3 regions of the Mesorhizobium sp. AR10 genome follow, and region 1 is predicted to be linked to each of the others. Evidence: predicted binding sites of a transcription regulator. Region 1 holds the regulator's gene; each other region holds the start of a gene.
The links. The regulator LexA, encoded in region 1, represses DNA repair genes until DNA is damaged. The targets are predictions, from matches to a motif close to TGTTCNNNNTGTGTTCNG.

Region 1 (3,276 bases):
CCGGCCTGCACATGGCGTTGGTCGCCGGCACCATCATGGCGCTGCTGCGCGGCGCCTTCGCTCTGTTTCCGGATTTTTCCTCGCGCCGGTCGGTCAAGAAATACGCAGCGGCGACGGCGCTTGTCTCCATCGCAGCCTATCTCGTCTTTTCCGGCATCGTCGTCGCAGCCGAGCGCAGCTTCATCATGCTGGCGGTCATGCTTGTCGCCGTGCTGTTCGACCGTGCCGCGCTCACCATGCGCAATCTGGCGATCTCGGCCATCGCCGTTATCCTGGTGTCGCCGCACGAGGTGGTCGGCCCGAGCTTCCAGATGTCGTTCGCCGCGACCGCAGCCCTCGTCGGCGCCTATGCCGGCTGGTCAGACTATCGCGCTGGCAAGGCCACCGCGCCGCCACCGCGACGCTCGCCGCTCGGCTTTGTCACACGAAAATTCGTGCAGGGGATGGGCGGTCTGGCAATGACCTCCATCATCGCCGCAAGCGCCACCGCGCTTTTCGCCATCTGGCATTTTCAGCGTGTGTCGCCGCTCAGCCTGTTCGCCAACCTGGCCATCATGCCGATCGTTTCGCTCGTCGTCATGCCGTTCGCCGTTCTCAGTGCCCTGGCGATGCCGTTCGGCGCCGATGGGCCTTTCCTCTATGTGATGGGCAAGGGGCTGACCGCGATGATCGCAATATCGGGGTGGATCTCCGCGCGGTCGCCGGTCGATGCGGTCGGACTGATTTCGCTGCAATCGGTGCTGCTGACGACGATCGCCCTGATCATCGCCACCATGGCGACGACATGGCTTAGGCTTGCGGCACTTCCCTTCGCCATCGCCGGACTGCTGACGATTTCCGAGACACGTACGCCCGACGTGCTGATTTCGGAGGACGCCCATCTGGTGGCGCTGCCGATCGGCGGCGGTGAACTTGCCGTCAACCGGGTTCGTTCGAACGAATTCACCACCGACAACTGGAAACATGCGCTGACGTCGGCAACCATTGTCGAGCCGGAGACGTTCGAAAGAGGAGACGCGCAGTTCGACATCGCCGACCCGGCCGGCTTGCCGCTGGGGTCGCCATTCTATTGCAAGGCCGGACTATGCCTCGCCCGGCATCCATCCGGTGCGATCGTTGCGTATGTCGAAGACCGCAAGGACGCATGGAAAGCCTGTTCTTTCGCGACCCTGATCATCATCAATGACGCTACCGCCTACGACCCTTGCCGCAATCCGCTGGTCCTCATCGTCAACAAGCGGCAGCTTGCCCGTTCGGGCAGCGCCGCCGTCTTCTTCGACCCGCAATCGGCAATCGGCCCGGCAGAGATCGACTTTCGCCGTCGAGAAGCCATATCGGCCCTGGCACGTCCAACGAAAGTTCTCGCGCGAGGCGAGAGGCCTGCCGCCCTACCAAAAGCCCGAGAGATCAGTCGTCCAGCCGGCTCAATAGCGCCGGATCAGCCCGACGAGCTTGCCTTGCACCTTGACCCGGTCCGGACCAAAAATGCGGGTTTCATAGGCCGGGTTGGCGGCCTCAAGGGCAATCGAGGCGCCCTTGCGGCGGAACCGCTTCAATGTCGCTTCCTCATCGTCGACCAGCGCCACGATGATCTCGCCGGGGCTTGCCGTGTCGGCGTTGCGGATAATGACCGTGTCGCCATCGAAAATGCCGGCCTCGATCATCGAATCGCCCTTCACCTCCAGCGCATAGTGCTCGCCGCCCATGATCATGTCCGGCGGCACCGAGATCGAATGCGTTTGGTGCTGGATGGCGTCGATCGGCACGCCGGCTGCAATCCGTCCCATCACCGGGATGGACACTGCGGCAACCACATCGTCGTCATTGCCGGCCGAAGGCATGCGCGACGGCGCCGGCTTGATTTGCCGCCCCAGGCCGCCCTGCCCAAGACTGCCCTGAATGACGCTTGGCGAGAATTTGCGCGCTGCGTTGAGACCGGGCGCAATCGAGTCCGGTAGGCGCAGCACTTCCAGGGCGCGCGCGCGATTGGGTAGCCGACGAATGAAGCCGCGTTCTTCCAGCGCCGTGATCAGCCGATGGATTCCCGACTTGGAGGCTAAGTCGAGCGCTTCCTTCATCTCGTCGAACGAGGGCGGAATGCCGCTTTCCTTCAGCCGCTCATGGATGAACATCAGAAGTTCATGTTGCTTGCGCGTCAGCATGGCGGCCCCCAGGAGATTGAAACCAGAATCAGAAAAACAAACCCAGAACAAACACTATCTGTTCCAGTTGTGTTCCGCAACCGTTTAAAGTTTAATGAATAAGTTAGGGTAGCGGAAACCATCGGGCGCTCGAACAACGCCTCCATCCCCCACCGCCTCTCATTGCAATGGGCCTGATCTCATTGAATTCGTTTATGTTTACGCGATACATGCTATTTGCAGGCGTGGATTGGTACAGTCGGCCAGCCGGCAAAAGAAGCCAATATCCGTCACACCTTGATCAAACTCTCGTCTGATCTCCCGTGAACGAAACGAAGCCAAAACGCCAACGATTGGTTAACCATGTCGGTGTTGGCGCATTCGAGGGGAGAGCCGTACGCGATCTGGAAATTCGCGTCTGTCGCGGGCTTTTCTAAAGGTTGGCTCTCTGGCACACCGGAAACCGTTTTCGACCAACCAAGGAAGACTGAACATGGTGGGAATTCCCGATCTCGCGGCGATCGAGGCGATGGATGCCGCAGATCCCCTGCGCGCCATGCGCGACCGCTTTGTCCTGCCGCAAGGGGTGGTCTATCTCGACGGCAACTCGCTGGGGGCTGCTTCGCATGCCGCTTTCGATGAATTGCGCAAGGCTGCGACCGAAGAATGGGCGCACGATCTCATCCGCGCCTGGAACACGGCCGGCTGGTTCGACATGCCGCTTGAGCTCGGCGACCAACTCGGGCGCCTGATCGGCGCCGCGGCTGGGCTGACAGTGGTCTGCGACACGACGTCGATCAACATCTACAAGGTACTGCACGCCGCCATGGCAATGCGGCCGGGGCGGTCAATCATCGTCGCCGAGGGCGACAGCTTTCCGACCGACCTTTACATGGCCGAAGGTGTGGTCTCGACCCGAGAAGGCACTGTGCTGCGCCTCGCCGGCGTCGACGCGCCTGATATCGAGAAGCTGATCGACGAACGCGTCGCCGTGGTGCTGGTCAACCACGTCAACTACAAGTCGGGCGAATTGCGCGACATGATGGCGCTGACGCGCAGAGCCCATGAGGCCGGCGCGCTGATCGTCTGGGATCTCTGCCATACTGCAGGTGCCATGCCGGTCGAACTGGACAAG
Region 2 (3,276 bases), 2.6 Mb from region 1:
GCGCGTCTTTTCCTGCCAGTGTGCCTGATCGGCCAGCCAGCCAGGCCGGTTCGACACGAATGTCCAGGTGCGGATCTCGGCAATCCGGTGCGACAGCGTGTCGATGTCGCCCTCGGTGGTGTCGGCGCGGCGCACCTGCTCGGCCATGTAGTTCTCGTCGACATGGCCATGCCTGGCGAGGTCCATGTAGATCGAGGCGATCAGGTCGGCATGCTGGGCCGGCGCGATCTTCCGGTAGTCGGGCAGGGCGCAGGCTTCCCACAACAGCGCGACGCGCTTGGCGTCGGTGGCCAGCGCCCGGATGTCTTCGTCGCGGGACAGGTATTCGAGGGCCTGAGCGTCGACCGCAGGCAGCGCCCGGGTCAGGCCTTCGACCGGCGCATTGGTCTCGATCGAGCGCTTCAGCGCGTCGAGGTTGGCAAAGTCGAAATGGGCGGTGCGCCACTGCAGCACCTTCACCGGATCGAACTCGTGCCCTTCGATCCGCTTGACCAGTTCATCGTCCAGCGGATCGACCTGGCCGGTGACGCCGAAGGTGCCGTCACGCAAGTGCCGGCCGGCGCGGCCGGCGATCTGGCCGAGCTCTGCCGCTGTCAGGTTGCGATACTGGTAGCCGTCGAATTTGCGGTTCTGGGCGAAGGCAACGTGATCGAGATCGAGGTTGAGGCCCATGCCGATGGCATCGGTGGCGATCAGGTAGTCGACATCGCCTGACTGGAACAGCGCCACCTGTGCATTGCGGGTACGCGGGCTGAGCGCGCCGAGCACGACGGCAGCGCCGCCCTGCTGGCGGCGGATCAGTTCGGCGATGGCATAGACCTCGTCGGCCGAAAAGGCGACGATCGCCGTGCGCCTGGGCAGGCGGGTCAACTTCTTCGAACCGGCATAGGCGAGGTGCGACAGCCGCGGCCGCGTCACCACCGACACGCCCTTCAGCAGGCGCTGGAGAATGCCGTGCATGGTGGCCGCACCGAGCAGCAGCGTTTCCTGGCGACCGCGCAGATGCAGGATGCGATCGGTGAAGATGTGGCCGCGCTCGAGATCGCCGGCGAGTTGCACCTCGTCGATGGCGACGAAGGCGGCGTCGGTTTCGCGCGGCATGGCTTCCACCGTGCAGACCGAATAGCGAGCGCCGGCCGGCTGGATCTTTTCCTCGCCGGTGATGAGTGCCACCTTGTGGGCGCCGACCTTCTCGCAGACGCGTGCGTAGACCTCGCGGGCAAGCAGCCGCAACGGCAGGCCGATGATGCCGGTTTCATGCGCCACCATGCGTTCGATGGCGAGATGGGTTTTTCCCGTGTTGGTCGGACCGAGAACGGCGGTCACATCGCGGCCCGACAGGATCAGCGGCTCAGTGTGTTTCTGTTGGATGTTCATCGACCTGGAAATAAGGCTTTCTGCCTCGCATTGTCGGGAGCGCGCCTCGAATGGCGCGTATGACAGCCGACACATAGGGATTTCGCGCGCGAAGCGAAAGCGGAATGTTCCATCAGCCGGTTGGCAGTTCCCGGCCGATCCCCCAATCCATCCCGAATTAACAGTTGGAACGAGTCTGGAACGAATCGGCTACGAATCACTGACTCGATCAGATTCAGGTTTTGTTCACGGCTATATGTGGATTTTTGACAGGTGAGTCTCACCACATGCTGAATCGTCGAAACTGGCCCGATTCATGCAGGGCGAGCGTCGCTGTTAACCTTTGCCGGAGAAGGATTGCGGCGAGCCGGTGAGCCTGGTGCAAGATTATGAAATTGTTGATCTTTCCTAACGCGAGCTTAACCGTTTGACGGACGTTTTTGGCTTTCGCCGTTAACGTTCCGGTCAAAGGCGGAACGAAACGGCGACGAATCGGCGTTGGCCGAATTTTCCCGGTTTGTTCACCCCAATATGTTGTGTTGTGAACAGGTTTTCCACCGAGAATCCACAGGCTTGGGAACAGGTTTCACACAGGCTGCGCAGCGGCGTTAACGTCTGCGTCTCGCTTCGGCACAAATCGGCGCTGCGTCCATCGTTCGGCGCAGTCGCTGCACGACGACCGGCCAACAATGCTGGACGGCTGGTTCAACAGTCTCCCATGGCATAGCGCTGCAAGGTGGGGCCGACGTTCAGGATGATTTCGTCGTGGGCCAGGGCGACCACGGGCGGAAGCCGCAGCAAGTATCGGCACAGGGCCAAACCCAGCAGTTGGCTCGAAATGAGCCCGGCCCGTCGACCCGCGTCCGCTGGGTTGCTGACCGCCGCAAGCACTGGCCTCACCTGGTTGGCAAACACCTCGCGCAATTTTTCGGCGGCAAATTCGTTCGACGTCGCCGAACGTAGCAGAATTGCCATGCCGGGACCGCTGGCCGGACCTTCCCAGATTTCGAGAAAACGCCTGATCAGTGTTTCGCCGATGGCGGTTCGGTCGATCACCTGAAGTGCCGGCAATTGCAGGTCGACGACCGCCGCCCTGGCGAACAGCTCGTCCTTGCTGCGGAAATAGCGGATCACCATGGCCGGATCGATCGAGGCCTGCGCCGCGACGTCGCGGATGGAGGCACCGTCATAGCCGTGCTCGGCGAACAGCCGCCGCGCAGCCTCGAGGATATGGGCCCGCGTGCGGTCCGACTTGCTGATTTTCTTCGGCTGATTCTCAATCATGGAATTCATATGCCAACGACTGTTGACAAATGCAATGGCGTCGATTAGAAAGTCAACATGTGTTGATAAATGGAGAGAGAAATGCTGCCCGATTCAACGGAAGTCCTGATCATTGGCGCCGGTCCGACCGGCATGGCGCTGTCCATCGTGCTGCACCAGGCCGGCGTCGATCACGTTCTGATCGACAGGCTGGCGCAAGGCCTTCAGACCTCACGCGCCGGCGTCATTCACGCGCAGACGCTGGAGTCGCTGGAGCCGTTCGGCGTCACGCAGCGACTGAGCGAACTTGCCCTGAGGCTGGAAAATTTCGTCATCCGCGACCGCAACCGGGCGCTCCTCAAGCTCGATTTCGGCAAGCTTCCGTCAAGACATCCCTATCTGTTGATGCTGCCGCAGAACCTGACCGAGCAAGTGTTCGCCGAACGGATCACCGCCCTGGGCGGCGTCATTCACCGCGAGGTCGAGGCCAAGGCGGTTGTCCAGGACGCTGACGGCGCGCGCGTCACGGTGGTCGAGAACGGCCGCGAGAAACTCATATCGGCACGCTACGTCGTTGGTGGCGACGGCATGCACAGCCTGGTGCGCAAGTCGACCGGCATCGAGTTCGACGGCGCGGCCTATGACGCTTCGTTCGTA
Region 3 (3,276 bases), 2.7 Mb from region 1:
CGCCGTAACAATGTGCAGAAACTTGACGATCGAGTACCAGTCCACGGTTATTCCCCTGGATGTCTTGATGATTGCAGACGGTGCAAGATCGCTCCGCCTCGTTTTGAGGAATGGGCGTTTAGCGTGGTGCCTGTTTCGGAACGATGTCGCGCGCAAGGCCGGTTTGTTTCGTCGTTGCGCAGCGCAGCCGCAATACCGACGGTGTGGAAGGCCTGAGCGGGCCCCTGATGCGATCCTGAAAGGTCGGTCGGCTGTGCTGTTACGGCACAGAAGGGAAGCGCTCGATCGAAAAATATCGATGCCGTTAAGGCTTCATTAAGCTTTACAGGCGTTTACTATGGCCATCCAGTTATCTGGATTCTTACCGAGTGGTTGGAGCCACTTCGTTTGACGCCTCCCTGTTAAACTCCTGAGAGCCGCCTTATCCGCGGCTCTTTTTTTGTCCGCGTTTCCCTAGGGCGTCCGGAACAGCGCCGTTAACCGTTTGTTAAACATGTGCTTGCCTTCGCCGGTGACGAAGCGCATTTTCAAAGCTCAGTCGTTTAGGGTGCGGGCGTGACGGTGATGAAGCCGAATCAGCCAGCGGGTATTGCAGGGGCGTATCGATGAACGAGCCTTCGAAGGGCGCGAAAACCATTAAACTGGCGGAACGCCGGGTTTTCTCCCAATCCTTCAAGCCGCTTTACCAGGAAGGCATGGGGCTGGTCGAGCAGGCGGCCGAATATCTCGACGGCAAGGGCCGGGCCGAGGCCAAGAAGCTGTCCAGGCTGGCGGCGACGCTCTATGCGGCCGAGTCGATGCGGCTTACCACGAGGCTGATGCAGGTCGCCTCCTGGCTGCTTTTGCAGCGGGCCGCGAATTCCGGCGAGATGACCCGCGACCAGGTCGCTTCGGAAAAGTCCAAGGTGCGTCTCGACACCGCTTCCGCGCATGACGAAGCGGCCGGCTGGGCCGAATTGCCCAAGGATTTCCTCGACCTCGTCACCCGCTCGTTGCGGCTGCAGGCGCTGGTGCGCCGCATGGACGAGGAAATCTACGGCGGCGCCATGGTCGACACGCCGCCCGCGGCCCGCCGCGTCAATCCGGTTTCCGACCAGATCACGCTGCTAAACACGGCTTTCGCCCGCGGCTGACGGCCTGCTTGATAATTCTACTCTGACGGACATCGCCTTTCTGCGCTTCCGGTGCTCACGTACTCAAGTACGCTCCGCTCCGGTTCTCGAAAACCACGCCATCAAGCAGCCTGCACACCGTTGCGGTGGGTTGTTTCTGGTTTGTTCACATTTCACTGGCATCGCTGTCCGCCGGAGGTAGACTTGGCGGATGGGGGAAGCGATTCGCATAATCGGCATCGATCCGGGGCTCAGGCGCACCGGCTGGGGCATCGTCGAGAGCCTCGGCAACTCGCTGCGCTTCGTCGCCTCCGGTACCGTGCGTTCCGACGACAAGGCGGCGTTGGCGACGCGCCTTTGCCAATTACATGACGGGCTCACCGAGATCCTGCATGCGGCCATGCCGCACGAGGCTGCGGTCGAGCAGACCTTCGTCAACAAGGACGCAGCAGCGACGCTGAAACTCGGCCAGGCGCGCGGCATCGCCATGCTGGTTCCGGCGCGCGCGGGTTTGCTGGTTGCCGAATATGCGCCCAACGCCATCAAGAAGGCGGTGATCGGAGTCGGCCATGGCGACAAGAAACAGATCCATATGATGGTGAGGGTGTTGATGCCGAAGGCGACTTTCGACACCGACGATGCCGCCGACGCGCTGGCCATCGCCATCTGCCATGCGCATCACCGGCAGAGCGTCGCCTACCGGATGGCAGCGCTGGCATGAGGGGTCACGCATGATCGGCAAGCCCAAATGATCGGCAAACTCAGGGGTACACTGGACGAAATCGACGAGGATTTCTGCATCGTCGACGTGCATGGCGTCGGCTATGTCGCTTATTGCTCGGTCCGCACGCTGGCGGCTCTGCCGGCGCCCGGCGAGGCGGTGGTGCTGTTCATCGAGACCTATGTGCGCGAGGACATGCTGCGGCTCTACGGATTCCAGTCGGTGCTGGAGCGCGAGTGGTTCCGACTGCTGATGAGCAATGTGCAGGGCGTCGGCGCCAAGGTGGCGCTGGCCATCCTGTCGACGCTGGCGCCGGCCGATCTCGCCAATGCCATCGCGCTACGCGACATAGCGATGGTCAGCCGCGCACCGGGCGTCGGCAAGAAGGTGGCCGAGCGCATCGTCACCGAATTGAAGAACAAGGCGCCGGCATATGCCGGTTCTGCCTCCGGCACCATCGGCCTGAAGCAGGAGCTCGGCGAAGGCGTGGCGCCGGCGCCGATCACCGACGCCGTCTCGGCGCTGGTCAATCTCGGCTATTCGCGCGACACCGCCGCCAATGCGGTGGCGGCGGCGCTGAAGACCGCCGGTGAAGACGCGGATGCGTCGAAGCTGATCCGCTTCGGCCTGAAGGAGCTGGCGCGGTGAGGCGTCGCTTGTCCCGTTCCCTCCCCTGTGCAAGGAAGGCGGCATGAGCCTTTCGCCCCGACTGATTGCGCCCGACAAGCGTGGCGAGGACGCCGAGCAGACCTTGCGGCCGCAAACGCTTGACGATTTCGTCGGCCAGGCGGCGGTGCGGGCCAATCTCAAGGTCTTCATCGAGGCCGCCAAGGGGCGCAGCGAGGCGCTCGACCATGTGCTGTTCGTCGGGCCGCCCGGCCTAGGCAAGACGACGCTGGCGCAGATCATGGCGCGCGAGCTCGGCGTCAATTTCCGCTCGACCTCCGGTCCGGTCATCGCCAAGGCCGGCGATCTCGCGGCACTCCTCACCAATCTCGAAGACCGTGACGTGCTGTTCATCGACGAGATCCACCGGCTCAATCCGGCGGTGGAGGAAATCCTCTATCCGGCGATGGAGGATTTCCAGCTCGACCTGATCATCGGCGAGGGACCGGCGGCACGCTCGGTCAAGATCGACCTCGCCCGCTTTACGCTGGTCGCCGCCACCACCCGCCTTGGCCTCCTGACCAACCCGCTGCGCGACCGCTTCGGCATTCCGGTGCGGCTCAATTTCTATTCGGTCGAGGAACTGGAGCAGATCGTGCGGCGCGGCGCGCGCATCCTTGCCATGCCGCTCGGCGACGATGGCGCGCTGGAGATTGCGCGCCGGGCGCGCGGCACGCCGCGCATCGCCGGCCGGCTGCTGCGCCGCGTGCGCGATTTCGCCAGCGTGGCCGGTGACGGGCATGTCGACAGACAGATCGCCGATGAGGCACTGACGCG

Region 2: LHFGNBLO_RS11070 (helicase-related protein) is a predicted target of LexA. The motif match lies at 1,543-1,560, and genes of this name have one in related genera.
Region 3: ruvC (crossover junction endodeoxyribonuclease RuvC) is a predicted target of LexA. The motif match lies at 1,265-1,282, and genes of this name have one in related genera.

What each region holds. Positions count from the first base shown of each region.
Region 1 covers NZ_CP080524.1:4,195,371-4,198,646, reverse strand. Annotated here, with positions in the region: partial or broken gene LHFGNBLO_RS23855 (ComEC/Rec2 family competence protein) at 1-1,431, shown strand, start outside; gene lexA (transcriptional repressor LexA) at 1,425-2,162, opposite strand; gene kynU (kynureninase) at 2,635-3,276, shown strand, end outside.
Region 2 covers NZ_CP080524.1:1,563,048-1,566,323, forward strand. Annotated here, with positions in the region: gene LHFGNBLO_RS11070 (helicase-related protein) at 1-1,377, opposite strand, end outside; gene LHFGNBLO_RS11075 (TetR family transcriptional regulator) at 2,062-2,640, opposite strand; gene LHFGNBLO_RS11080 (FAD-dependent monooxygenase) at 2,722-3,276, shown strand, end outside.
Region 3 covers NZ_CP080524.1:1,516,751-1,520,026, forward strand. Annotated here, with positions in the region: gene LHFGNBLO_RS10865 (DUF2269 domain-containing protein) at 1-45, opposite strand, end outside; gene LHFGNBLO_RS10870 (DUF1465 family protein) at 606-1,133, shown strand; gene ruvC (crossover junction endodeoxyribonuclease RuvC) at 1,324-1,833, shown strand; gene ruvA (Holliday junction branch migration protein RuvA) at 1,861-2,481, shown strand; gene ruvB (Holliday junction branch migration DNA helicase RuvB) at 2,525-3,276, shown strand, end outside.